DNA from 2 places in the Sphingomonas sp. Sph1(2015) genome. Region 2 is predicted to be linked to the other one. Evidence: riboswitches for the same ligand, from Rfam matches in the RefSeq annotation. Region 2 holds a riboswitch; the other holds the start of a gene.

Region 1 (5,829 bases), on a different contig from region 2:
ATCGAGCGGGCGGAGCGTTTCATACCCGGCGATCAGGGATAGAGCGGTCACGGGGTCGCCGATGTGGTCATCCCGCCGCTCCCCCAGCTCCAACCAGGCAAAGGCCGTCCGCTCGACCGCGGTCGCCAGCTCATGCGCCGCACAGGTCCGGTCGGCCAGCCCGAAGTCGAACACGGTTTCGACCCCGCCATCCGCCGACCAGAGCAGGTTGGAGGGATGCCAGTCATTATGCGTCCACAAGCGCTTTTGACGGGCCAACCCAGGCGCAAGCCCTTCTCCCAATGTGGCAAACAATGATGCCAAGCCATTGTGCCAATTTCTTTTCTTGAGAAATTCGGCAAGCGCTGGCCGGCCATTGATATAGGCCTGCACCGCCGCCATCGGATCGGCAGCTGACAGGATCGAGAGGCTTGCGACCAGAGGCTGGACGGCACGTGCCGGAGCGTCATAGCCTTCGGAGGCGCGATGCAATTGCGCCAGTGCGACACCGGCGGCACGGGCGTGATCGCCGGTCTGAAAGGGGGTCCAGGACAATCGATCCCGATACAGATCCTCTCCGGGCGCCTGACGGTGAAGCTCATAGGTCCAGTCGCCCCGTGCGATCGCGCTCGCGCCCTCCCCGGTACGCAACAGGTCGGGCACCGGCATCCCGGCGGCGGCGAGATGTGCGATGAACCCATGCTCCTCGGCCAGTCCCGCCACGCTCCGCACCCGGCGATCATGCCGCTTCAAAAGAAGCGAGCCGCCGCTCGTATGGATCAGCGTGGCGGCGGAAAAGGGACGCGGCGAATGCCAGTGCAGCGCTTCGAGCGCGGACGCATCTGGAAAGCACGCCAGCACCGCCGCCGCTTCATCGGGCGTGATCGCGGGCCAGGTGGGGGCCTCCATCGCCAGCCCCATGCCGTGGACACAGTGCGCCCCGGCCGGATCGCCTGCCCCGATCATGCTCAGAAAGCGCGCGACACGGTGGCGACCACCGCTGCACCGCCGCCGACATAATAGCCTGGCGCATTGCCCGTAATGACCGTGCCACCGCGCCCGATCGTATCGCGGGCATTGGTCGTCACGGCCTGCACGCCCGCCAGGACATGCGGATTGGTGACGTTGATCGCATTCAGGCGCAAGTCGGTCCGCTTGCCGTCGAGCCAGTCGGCCAGATGGATACCGATCGCCAGATCCAGCGTCGCATAGCCGGGGATGCTCTCGTCATTCATGAAGGTCGCATATTGGCGACCGACATATTTGCCCGCGATGCTGCCGAACAGCAGCCCGTCGTCATAGGTGCCGCCGCCGCCGACCTGGACGGTCGGGCTGGACACCGCGCGCTTGCCCTGCGTCGGCAGCAAGTCCATGCCGACCGGCAGATCATCGTCGATCCGCGCGCGGAGATATTCGCCCGAGATATAGACGCTGACGCCCCTGGCCGGGCGATAGTCGATCTCGGCGTCGACGCCATAAGAGGTCTGTCCCCCGGCATTCAGCGTGGTGTTGACCAGCGCACCGCCATTGTCGACGACGGTCGCCAACTGTCGGTTGCGGAACTTGTAGTGGAAGCCGGTGACGGACGCCGACAGGCTGGGGCCGATATAGCGATAGCCCAGTTCCTGCGACACCGAATACTCGTTCTTTACAGCGTCTGTGCCGCGCGTCGTGACCACGCCGCCATAATAGCTGTCATACAGCGTGAATTCGTTGGGCGCGCGGAAATTGGTGGTGATGTTGGCGAACAGCTGCTGCCGATCATCGATGTCGTAATGGACGGCGGCGCGCGGCAAGGCGACGAAGCTGTTGCGGCGGACTTCGCTTTGCGGCCCAGGCAGATAGTTTCGGCCATTGCGCAGCAGGTTGACGCCCTTGAACCCGATATCGACGGTCAGGCGCGGGGTCAGCGTGATGCTGTCGGCCAGAAAGACGCTCTTCGTCACGGTGACGGTGCGCTGGTTCTCATAGGCGAGCAGGCGGCCGTCGGCGGTGCGGATCGCCCGGCTGCGATAGCCCCAGCGGTCGACGGGGCGGCCGTCTGCGTCGATCGCGCTATAGGTCTGCGTCACCCGGTCGGTGCCGTAATCGAACCACAGCCCCGCGGTCAGCCGGTGGATGCCAGCCTGCAAGGTCAGCCTGGCGACCTGCCCCGCCCGCATCTGGTCGCCCGTATAATTGCCCAGCACCGTCGCCACGCCGTCCACGGCCCCGGGCAATAGGATCGGCTGGGTCAGTTCCTCATTGCCGAGGAAGTTGCCGGTCGTCGCCAGCTGGGTGCCATAGGGCGAATTGCCATAGCCGAACTGGAGATAGGTCGTGCTGTCGAAGGTCAGTCGGTCGGACAGCACCAGATGCACCGGTGCCGAGGCATAGAGGTTGCGGAACGGCGCGCGGTACAGTTCCCAGTAATTGGTGTCGCCCGGCGTATAGCGCGCGTCGTAATTGAACCCGCGCCCCTGCGCCTGCCACTCCGCCAGCGTCGGGCTGGGGTAAGCGGACGAATTGGCGTCATTGTACGACAGCGCCAGGCTGGCGCGATTGCCGTTCCCCCATTCGCGTAGCAGCTTGGCATCGACATGCTGGCGCGTGTCATATCCCGCCCCCCGCCAATTGTCCGCGCGCGTGTTGGAATAGGAGACGAACGCCTTCAGGCCCGTGCTCCCGATCTCTCCCGTATCGACCCGGACGAAGACGCGGCGCATGTCGTAGGAACCCAGCGCCAGGTCGGCGAGCAGCTGCCGCGTGGCCTTGGGATCGTCCAGGCTCAGCGACAGCAATCCACCCGCGCCCACGACGGTCGGTGCAGCGATATCCACCGATCCCGGCGACAGCGCGATGCGGCGCAGATTTTCGGTATCGGCGAATTGCGACGGATAGGCGTAATAATAACCGATATCATTCTGCGGCGCCCCTTCCATCAGCACGCCGATTTCGTCCTGCCCCAGGCCGCGTAGCGTCAGGCTGGAGCTGGTCGACAGGCCGTAAGGGTCGCTGGAGGCGACGTTCGCGCCGGGCAGCAGATTGACGAGTTGAAAGGCGTTCTGGGTCGGGGCCTGCTTGACGATGAAGTCGGTCGCGACCTCGCTCACCGCGCGGGGATCGGTCTGCTCGGGTAGCAAGCCTTCGGGATCGCGGTGGCCGATCACCCGGATATCGGCCGAGGCACCGACGGTTTGCTGCGCCGAGACGGCCACCGGCCATGCGGCGGACAGCATCAGGACAGCAAGGCGGATCATCGTCTGATCGCGTGAAATCACAACCGGCATCGTCTCTTCGTCCACTTCACGGAGGGACGACGGAGGAACCGCGCACCCTCCCTACGCCGGTATGACCCGGATCAGGTTCAGCGGGTCATGGGCTGCTGCCCATCTCTCAACCGCGCATCAGCGGCCCCCCGGGGATGGCGCCGTCTAGGCGGTTATGCGCCGCGTGCAAATGCTTATCGCGCCTGGCGTTGCCAGAAGTCCTTGCTGACCCATAGCGAGCGGGGATATCCCTGGACCATGCTCCGCATGGCCCCTCCCCCTACCGGGGAGCAATGACGGTGGAACCGCACCTATGGAATAGCACCGGCTGCGCGAAAGCCCCGCTTGCCCAGCAGCCACTTTGTCGCCTAGCTTCCCGTAACTAGCGTTATAAAGGGGGAAATCGACATGGATCGCCGCAACTTCATCTTGTCCGGTGCGGCGACCGCCGGGCTGACCATGTTGCCCGCACGGTCCGCCTTCGCGCAGGCGTCCGGCGCCACACCCGCCGCCTCGTCGCCGGGCGACGCGCGACTGAACACGGCTTTCGATCAGGTCCTGGCCGAGACGGTACGCCAGTCTCCCGAATTCGCCACGTCGCTGGGTCTCGACACCGGCCAGAATGCCGATCTTCGTCACAAGCTGGGCGACAACAGCTATGGCGCTATCGCCAAGGACCTGGCCCGCAACCGCAAGGCCCTTGCGCTCGTCACCGCCGTCGACCCCGCCTCGCTGTCGCCACAGGCACGGATCGATCGCGAGGTCGTGCTCTACAACATCAAGTCGAACATGATCGGCCCGGAGCAGTTCGGCCTGTCCTCGCCACAGGGACCCTATCCGATCTCGCAGCAGGACGGCGTGTATTTCTCGCTACCCGACTTCCTGGCCTCGACCCACCCGGTGAAGACATCGGACGATGCCGAGGCGTATCTGGACCGGCTTGCGCTGATGGGGCGTCAGCTCGACAACGAAACCGATGTGCAGCGGCGGGAAGCCGCCAAGGGCCGCCTGGCCCCCGACTTCTCGCTCGACCTCGCGCTGGGCCAGATGGCGAAGCTCCGTGCGCCCGCCGCCGCCGACAGCCAGCTGGTCGAGGCGCTGACCCGCCGCACCGCTGCGGCGAATATCGGCGGCGACTGGAAGGCGCGCGCGACCCGGATCGTGGCGGAACAGGTCTATCCCGCGCTCGACCGCCAGATCGCCCTGCTGCGCTCGCTACGCCCCTCGGCCCGCAGCGCCGCGGGCATCTGGGCGCTGCCCGATGGCGAGGCGATGTATGCCGCGGCGCTCGCCCAGGCCACCACCACCACCCTGTCGCCCGACGCGGTGCATCGCATGGGCCTGCAACAGGTCGCAGAGTTGACCGCGCAGCTCGACACGATCCTGCGGGGCCAGGGCCTGACGCAAGGCAGCGTCGGTGCGCGCCTCGATCAGCTCAACCGCCAGCCTGCGCAGCTCTTTGCCGATGACGACGCCGGGCGCGCCGAACTGCTGGCCAGCCTCAACGCCAGCGTAAAGGCAATGCAGGCCCGCCTGCCCCAGGCGTTCACGAACCCGCCCAACGCCGCGCTGGAAATCCGCCGGGTCGCGCCCGAGATCCAGGACGGCGCGCCCAATGGTTATTATTTCCGTGCCCCCCTCAATGGTTCGCGCGCCGCCATCTACTGGATCAATCTCAAGAACGTCCATGACTGGCCGAAATACACGCTGCCCAGCCTGACCTATCATGAGGGCGTGCCGGGCCATCACCTTCAGATCTCGACCGCCCAGCGCGCGCCGACCCATCCGCTGCGCAAGATCGCCTTTTTCAATGCCTATCTCGAAGGCTGGGCGCTTTATGCCGAGCAATTGGCCGACGAATTGGGCGGCTATGCCTCACCCGTCGAGCGTGCAGGCTATCTTCAGTCCTTCCTGTTCCGCGCCGCGCGGCTGGTGGTCGATACGGGCATCCATACCAAGCGCTGGACGCACCACCAGGCGACCAGATATCTTGTCGACACGGTCGGCTTCGCCCCCGGCCGTTCGCAGCGCGAGGTGGAGCGCTATTGCGTCTCGCCCGGCCAGGCCTGCAGCTACAAGATCGGCCATGCCGCCTGGCTGCGCGCCCGCGAAAAGGCCAAGGCGATCGCGGGCGGTCGTTTCGACCTGAAGCATTTCCACGACGTGCTGGAAGCGGGCGCGATGCCGCTGTCGATGCTCGAGCGGATCGTCGAGGAGCGCGCCCGCGCGGTCTGAGGCCGTGCGTCAGTCCACCTCGCGCGCGATCGGATAGCGAAGCGGATAGGGATGCCCCGGCCCGGCCTCGGCATAAAGCCAGGCCAGCCGGGCATCCGGGTCGGCGGCAAAGGCGGGCTCGTCCTTGAGTTTCTGCTCGAAACGCCGCTTCACATCGGCATCGGTTTCGAGCAGCCGCTCTCCCAAAGCGGCGAGGACATAGGCGTCGGTGCTGGGCGCCGGTGCCAGCATCTCCGGGAAAAAGCCCCATGCCAGGAACGAGTCCTGGCTTTCGGGTTCCAGCAGGGATGCGGCCAGCAAGCCGAGCGGCTGGTCGGCCGGAACACGGACGCTGCCCGCCGGCATCTCCTGCTCCGCGCTCTCATGG
Region 2 (5,829 bases):
CTGCCCCTATCGCAGAGGGCAACCGCATGCCGCCCTATGACGGCAAGGCGGTGACGTGGAAGTTGATCCAGTACGCTTAAAAGAAGGGGGCGGTCGAAAGACCGCCCCTTTTTATCACTCCGCCGGAAGGTAAACCTCCCCGCCCTTCTCGCGGAACCGTTCGCTCATTTCCTGCATCCCCACCTCGGCATCCTCCGCCGCGACGAAGGTTTCTACTGGCGCGTTCTGCTTGGCCGCGAACTCCCGAGGTTCGGGATCGCGACCTGCTCCCAGCAGGTCGCTATTCGCCGCGCGCGACGCGGCAAATTCCCGCACTTCCTGCGTGATCTTCATCGAACAAAATTTCGGGCCGCACATCGAACAGAAATGCGCGGTTTTCGCGCCTTCCGCCGGGAGCGTCTGGTCGTGGTAGGACTCCGCCGTGTCGGGGTCGAGCGACAGGTTGAACTGGTCGCGCCAGCGGAACTCGAAGCGGGCGCGGCTCAGTGCGTCGTCGCGCATCTTGGCGGCGGGGTGCCCCTTGGCCAGGTCGGCGGCGTGGGCGGCCAGCTTGTAGGTGACGACGCCGACCTTCACATCGTCGCGGTCGGGCAGGCCCAGATGCTCCTTGGGCGTGACGTAGCAGAGCATCGCCGTGCCGTACCAGCCGATCATCGCCGCACCGATGCCGCTGGTGATATGGTCATAGCCCGGCGCAATGTCCGTTGTTAGCGGCCCGAGCGTGTAGAAGGGCGCCTCGCCGCACGCCTCCAGCTGCTTTTCCATATTCTGCTTGATCTTGTGCATCGGCACATGGCCGGGGCCTTCGATGATGACCTGCACGTCCTGCGCCCAGGCGCGCTTGGTCAGCTCGCCCAGCGTATACAGCTCGGCGAACTGCGCCTCGTCATTGGCGTCGGCGATCGCGCCGGGACGCAGGCCGTCGCCCAGCGAATAGGCGATGTCATAGGCCTTCATAATCTCGGTGATCTCGTCGAAGCGTTCGTACAGGAACGACTCCTTGTGATGCGCCAGGCACCACTTGGCCATGATCGAGCCGCCGCGCGACACGATGCCGGTGACGCGCCTGGCGGTCAGCGGGATGTAGGGCAGGCGCACGCCCGCATGGATGGTGAAATAGTCGACGCCCTGCTCGGCCTGTTCGATCAGCGTGTCGCGGAAGATTTCCCAGGTCAGCTCCTCGGCAATGCCGCCGACCTTTTCCAGCGCCTGATAGATGGGGACGGTGCCGATCGGCACGGGCGAGTTGCGGATGATCCATTCGCGCGTGTCGTGGATGTTGCGCCCCGTCGACAGGTCCATCACCGTGTCCGCGCCCCAGCGGATCGACCAGACCAGCTTGTCGACTTCGGAGGCGACGTTGCTGGCGACCGCCGAATTGCCGATATTGGCGTTGATCTTGACCAGGAAGTTGCGGCCGATCGCCATCGGCTCGGACTCGGGATGGTTGATGTTGTTGGGGATGATCGCCCGGCCGCGCGCCACTTCGTCACGGACGAATTCAGGCGTGACGTAATCGGGAATCTCCGCGCCGAAGCTCTCGCCGTCGCGGACATAGTCCTTCAGCATCTCGCGGCCCAGATTCTCGCGGGTCGCGACATATTCCATCTCGGGCGTGATGATGCCGCGCCGGGCATAATGCATCTGGCTGACGTTCATGCCCGACTTGGCCCGCAAGGGGCGGTTCAGCCCGGTGCGCGGGAATTGCGGCACGCCGCCCGACCGGTCGGGGCCGAGCTGGCCATTATCCTCGGGCCGGATTTCGCGGCCGTCATAGGCCTCGACATCGCCGCGCGCCTCTATCCAGTTGCGGCGGATCTGCGGCAGGCCCGCCATGATGTCGATGCGCGCATTGGGGTCCGTGTACGCGCCGCTGGTGTCGTACACGCGCAAGGGCGGCTCGCCCGAGGACGGGTCGAGATGGATTTCGCGCATCGCGACGTTCAGCGGGCCGACGTGAATCTTCTTCGAGCCACGAATGGGGCCGGTGGTCACGCCGATTGCGCTGCCCGCGGGGGGGATTTCGGTCTTTGCGGGGATATCTGCCATAGTCGTCCACTCCATGCGGAGGAAACGGACCATGAGAGATGGGGCCGCTCCCTCCCTACGCCGGTGTCAGCCGGATCAGGTTCAGCGGGTCAGGGGCTCTTGCCCCCCTCTCAAGCGCAGGCCAGCGCTCCCCCGGGGATACGGCCCATCATAAGCGAGTTCGCGGCGGATAAGAAGCGGTTTCGCGTGAAGGGGGAACAGCCCCGCGACACATACAAAATGCCCCGACCGGCCAGGGGACTGGCGACCGGTCGGGGCAAGCGGCCCTTGGAGGGGACCTTGGGAAGGGCAGTTTAGCCGCTGGCGGCGCTGGTGCGGACGGTGCCGTTCAGACCGCCGGGGAAAAAGCCGCCGCCGTTCACCGCCGCCTTGTTCAGATACACGACGTTCAGCACCTGGCCGGGCGTGCGGACAAAGGCGATAGCGTTGGAATCGGCGGGAACCAGGTTCGCCACCTGCGCGCCGTTCACCATCGCGACGATGCCCTGGTCGAGATCGGTCGAGCCGTCCAGGCTGTCGCGCGCGTCCGAGATCTTGCCCGCATTGGTGATGAGCGACGCATTGCTCAGCCCCTTGCGGTACAGCGTCGTGCGGACCAGACCGGCATGATAGGCCTCGGCCGCGTGGATGCCCGCCGCCGCCTCGATAAAGGTCTTGTTGGTCAACAGGGCGACGCCGCCCATATAGGCGGTGACGCCGACATCCTCGAACAGGAACGCGCCGAGCAGGAAGGCCTCGTCCGAGGCGTAAGGATCGAAGGTCGATCCGCTGGTGATGACCCCCGCCGCGACCGCCGCCGCCGTGAACGCACCGCTGGCATCGCCCGACAGGTTGATCGAAGGCTGCGCCACCGCCGCACTGCCCAGCGCATTGCGCAGGAAGTTGACATGGGCGATCTCGTCATAGGCGATCTCGCGCGCATATTGCGCGACGATCGGGTCCTTGAACTGGACCTGACGCGGCTGGCCCGCGCCGTTGGTGGCGCTGGTGTTGATCGCGACCGCACCCTGCGTTCCGGTGCCGGTCAGCGCCGACGACGGCAGGCCGGTGCCGAAGGCGGCATAGCTGTAGAATTGCGCTTCCAGATATTCGAGCTGGAGCGCGAAGTTCAGCACATCGGCATCCGTCACCGACCCGGTCGGGGTGGTGGTGGGCGTCGGCGTGGGCACGACGATGACATTGTCGCCATCGTCCCCGCAGGCGCCCAGCATCGCCAGGCCACCGACGGCGCCGGCCCCGGCGGCCATGCGCATGAAACGGCGACGATCGGACCGACGCTTGGCGGAGGCCTCTTCGATAACCTCGAGAATGCAGCGTTCTTCGCTCATGATTCAAATCCTCTCCAGAGGAGGAAAAAGGGGATCAGTTCGCCACGCTCGCGCGCAGATTGCCGTTGACGCCGTTCGGGAAGAACCCGCCCAGCGTGGCGGCCGCCTTGTTCAGGTACACGATGTTGAGCACCTGACCCGGCGAGCGACTGAACGCGATGCCGTTCGTATCGAGCGGCACGATGTTGGACACGAGCTGTCCGTTGACCGTCGTCTGGGCGATCCCCTGGTCGAGGTCGCTCGAACCGTCCAGGCTGTCGCGCGCGTCCGAGATCTTGCCTGCGGCGGTGATGAGCGACGATTCCGGGTTGGGATCGGCATAGCCACGGGCATAGAGCGTCGTGCGCACGATCGCGGCGTGATAAGCCTCGACCGCCAGGATGCCTGCCGCCGCCTGCAGAAAGGTCTTGTTGCTGATCAACGGCGAGGCGCCCTTATAGGCGGTCACGCCGACATCCTCGAAGATATACGCGCCCAGCAGGAAAGCGGTGGGCGAGCTATAGGGGTTGAAGGTGCCGCTGGTAATCACGCCCGCGGCCAGTGCCGCCGCCGTGAACGGGCCATTGGCATCGCCCGAGATGTTGATCGCGGGTTGCGCGACCGCCGCGCTACCCAGCGCGGTGCGCAGGAAGGCGACATGCGCCGCCTCGTCCGCCGCGATCTCGCGGGCATATTGCCCGACAATGGCGTCATCGCCGATGCCGGTCGCGAAATTGACCTGCTGGCCGCCCGTCACGGCCCCTTGCGTGCCGGTGCCGGTCAACTGGTTGGCGGGCAGCCCGGTGCCGTTGGCGGCAAAGGCATAGAACTGCGCCTCGAGATATTCGAGGTTCAGCGCGAAGTTCAGGATATCGGTGTCGGTGACCGTCGACTGTGCCCCGGCCTTGCCCGCCAGGGAAAAGGCGGTCACGCCGGCGGCTGCCGCGCCCATTGCCGTCTTGAAGAATTCACGCCGCATATTGCGACGCTCGACCCGTGCATCGAACGCGTCGAGCAGTTGTGCGCTTTCGGTCATCATGCTCCTCCCGATCAGGAACCGTCGACAAGTTCTTCTGTTATAGTGAAACGATCAGAAGTACTTTTCGCGGGGCCGGACCGTGGAACACCCTGTCGAGTTGAACCTTGGCCAAACCGGGATTCACAACGTCAAACCTGCCAAAAAGTCGCACGGCCTTAACAAAAATTAGATCTGTATCCGGATATTACGCCAGACCGTTCATGGCGCGAGCCGAGCAGATTGCGCTTCGGCCAGATAGACCGCGAACAGCTCGTCGGGATCGCTCCACTGCGCGATCGGCGTCCAGCCGCCCGCCCGCAACAGGATCTTGGCATCGCGGGGGCCGTATTTGTGGCTGTTCTCCGTATGGATGGTTTCGCCCGACGCCATGGCGAAGGGCCGCCCCTCGATGGTGAAATCCACGTCCCGCTCTGCGGCTAGGTGCATCTCGATCCGCGAGCGGTCGTCGTTCCAGATCGCGCGGTGGCGGAAGGCGTCGACCGGGATGGTGCCGTCCAGCTCGCGGTTGATCCGGTCGAGCAGGTTGCGGTTGAACGCCGCCGTCACGCCTGCCGCATCGTCATAGGCGGGGACGAGCACGTCGCTGGACTTGGTCCGGTCCATGCCGATCAGCAGCATCGCCCCCTCGCCCAGCGAGCCGCGCATCGCGCGCAGCAGGTCAGTCGCCATGGCAGGCGTCATGTTGCCGATGGTCGAACCGGGAAAGAAGCCCAGTTTCGGCGCATCCGCCACCACCGCAGGCAGCGCCAGCGGACGCATGAAATCGCCTTCCAGCGGATGGATGGGCAGGTCGGGAAAGGCCTGTTGCAGCCCGCGCGCGGATTCGCGCAGGAAGTCGCCCGAAATGTCGATCGGCACATAGGCCGAGGGTTCGACACAGCGCAGCAGCACCGGCGTCTTGGTCGAGGAGCCCGAACCGAACTCGACCACGGCGCGCCCCTTGCCGACATGCTCCACCAGATCGGGGCACATGGTCTTCAGGATCGCGGTCTCGGTCCGCGTCGGATAATATTCGGGCAGGTCGGTGATCGCCTCGAACAGCTCGGACCCCGTGCGGTCGTAGAGCCAGCGCGCGGGGATGGCGCGCGGGCGGCGCTCCAACCCGGCGAACACGTCCGCGCGAAAGGCAGGGTCAGCCAGCGACATCTGGCCGTCCTCGATTTCGGGCTTCAGCATGATTACAGGTCCTTTGCCAGGCGGACGCCGGTGAACTGCCAGCGCTGATGGGGATAGAAGAAGTTGCGGTAAGAGGCGCGGGCATGGCCACGCGGCGTCGCGCAGCTGCCGCCGCGCAGGACGAACTGCCCGTTCATGAACTTGCCGTTATATTCGCCGACCGCGCCCTCGACGGGGTGGAAGCCGGGATAGGGACGGTACGCGCTACCGGTCCATTCCCAGACGTCGCCGAAAAAGGCCGGGCCGCCGGGCGAGGGG

What was found. A riboswitch is a leader RNA that binds a small molecule or an ion and turns the genes downstream of it on or off. The one in region 2 is predicted to bind thiamine pyrophosphate.
Region 1: linked by a shared signal. The riboswitch ahead of BSZ14_RS05570 (TonB-dependent receptor domain-containing protein) and the one ahead of thiC (phosphomethylpyrimidine synthase ThiC) in region 2 are both predicted to bind thiamine pyrophosphate.

The regions. Positions count from the first base shown of each region.
Region 1 is NZ_MQUI01000008.1:121,543-127,371, reverse strand. It holds gene BSZ14_RS05575 (phosphotransferase enzyme family protein) at 1-945, opposite strand, end outside; gene BSZ14_RS05570 (TonB-dependent receptor domain-containing protein) at 948-3,218, opposite strand; TPP riboswitch at 3,280-3,389, opposite strand; gene BSZ14_RS05565 (DUF885 domain-containing protein) at 3,636-5,462, shown strand; gene BSZ14_RS05560 (M14 family metallopeptidase) at 5,472-5,829, opposite strand, start outside.
Region 2 is NZ_MQUI01000013.1:52,496-58,324, reverse strand. It holds gene thiC (phosphomethylpyrimidine synthase ThiC) at 115-2,049, opposite strand; TPP riboswitch at 2,085-2,193, opposite strand; gene BSZ14_RS07685 (ferritin-like domain-containing protein) at 2,343-3,377, opposite strand; gene BSZ14_RS07680 (ferritin-like domain-containing protein) at 3,412-4,392, opposite strand; gene egtD (L-histidine N(alpha)-methyltransferase) at 4,594-5,571, opposite strand; gene egtB (ergothioneine biosynthesis protein EgtB) at 5,574-5,829, opposite strand, start outside.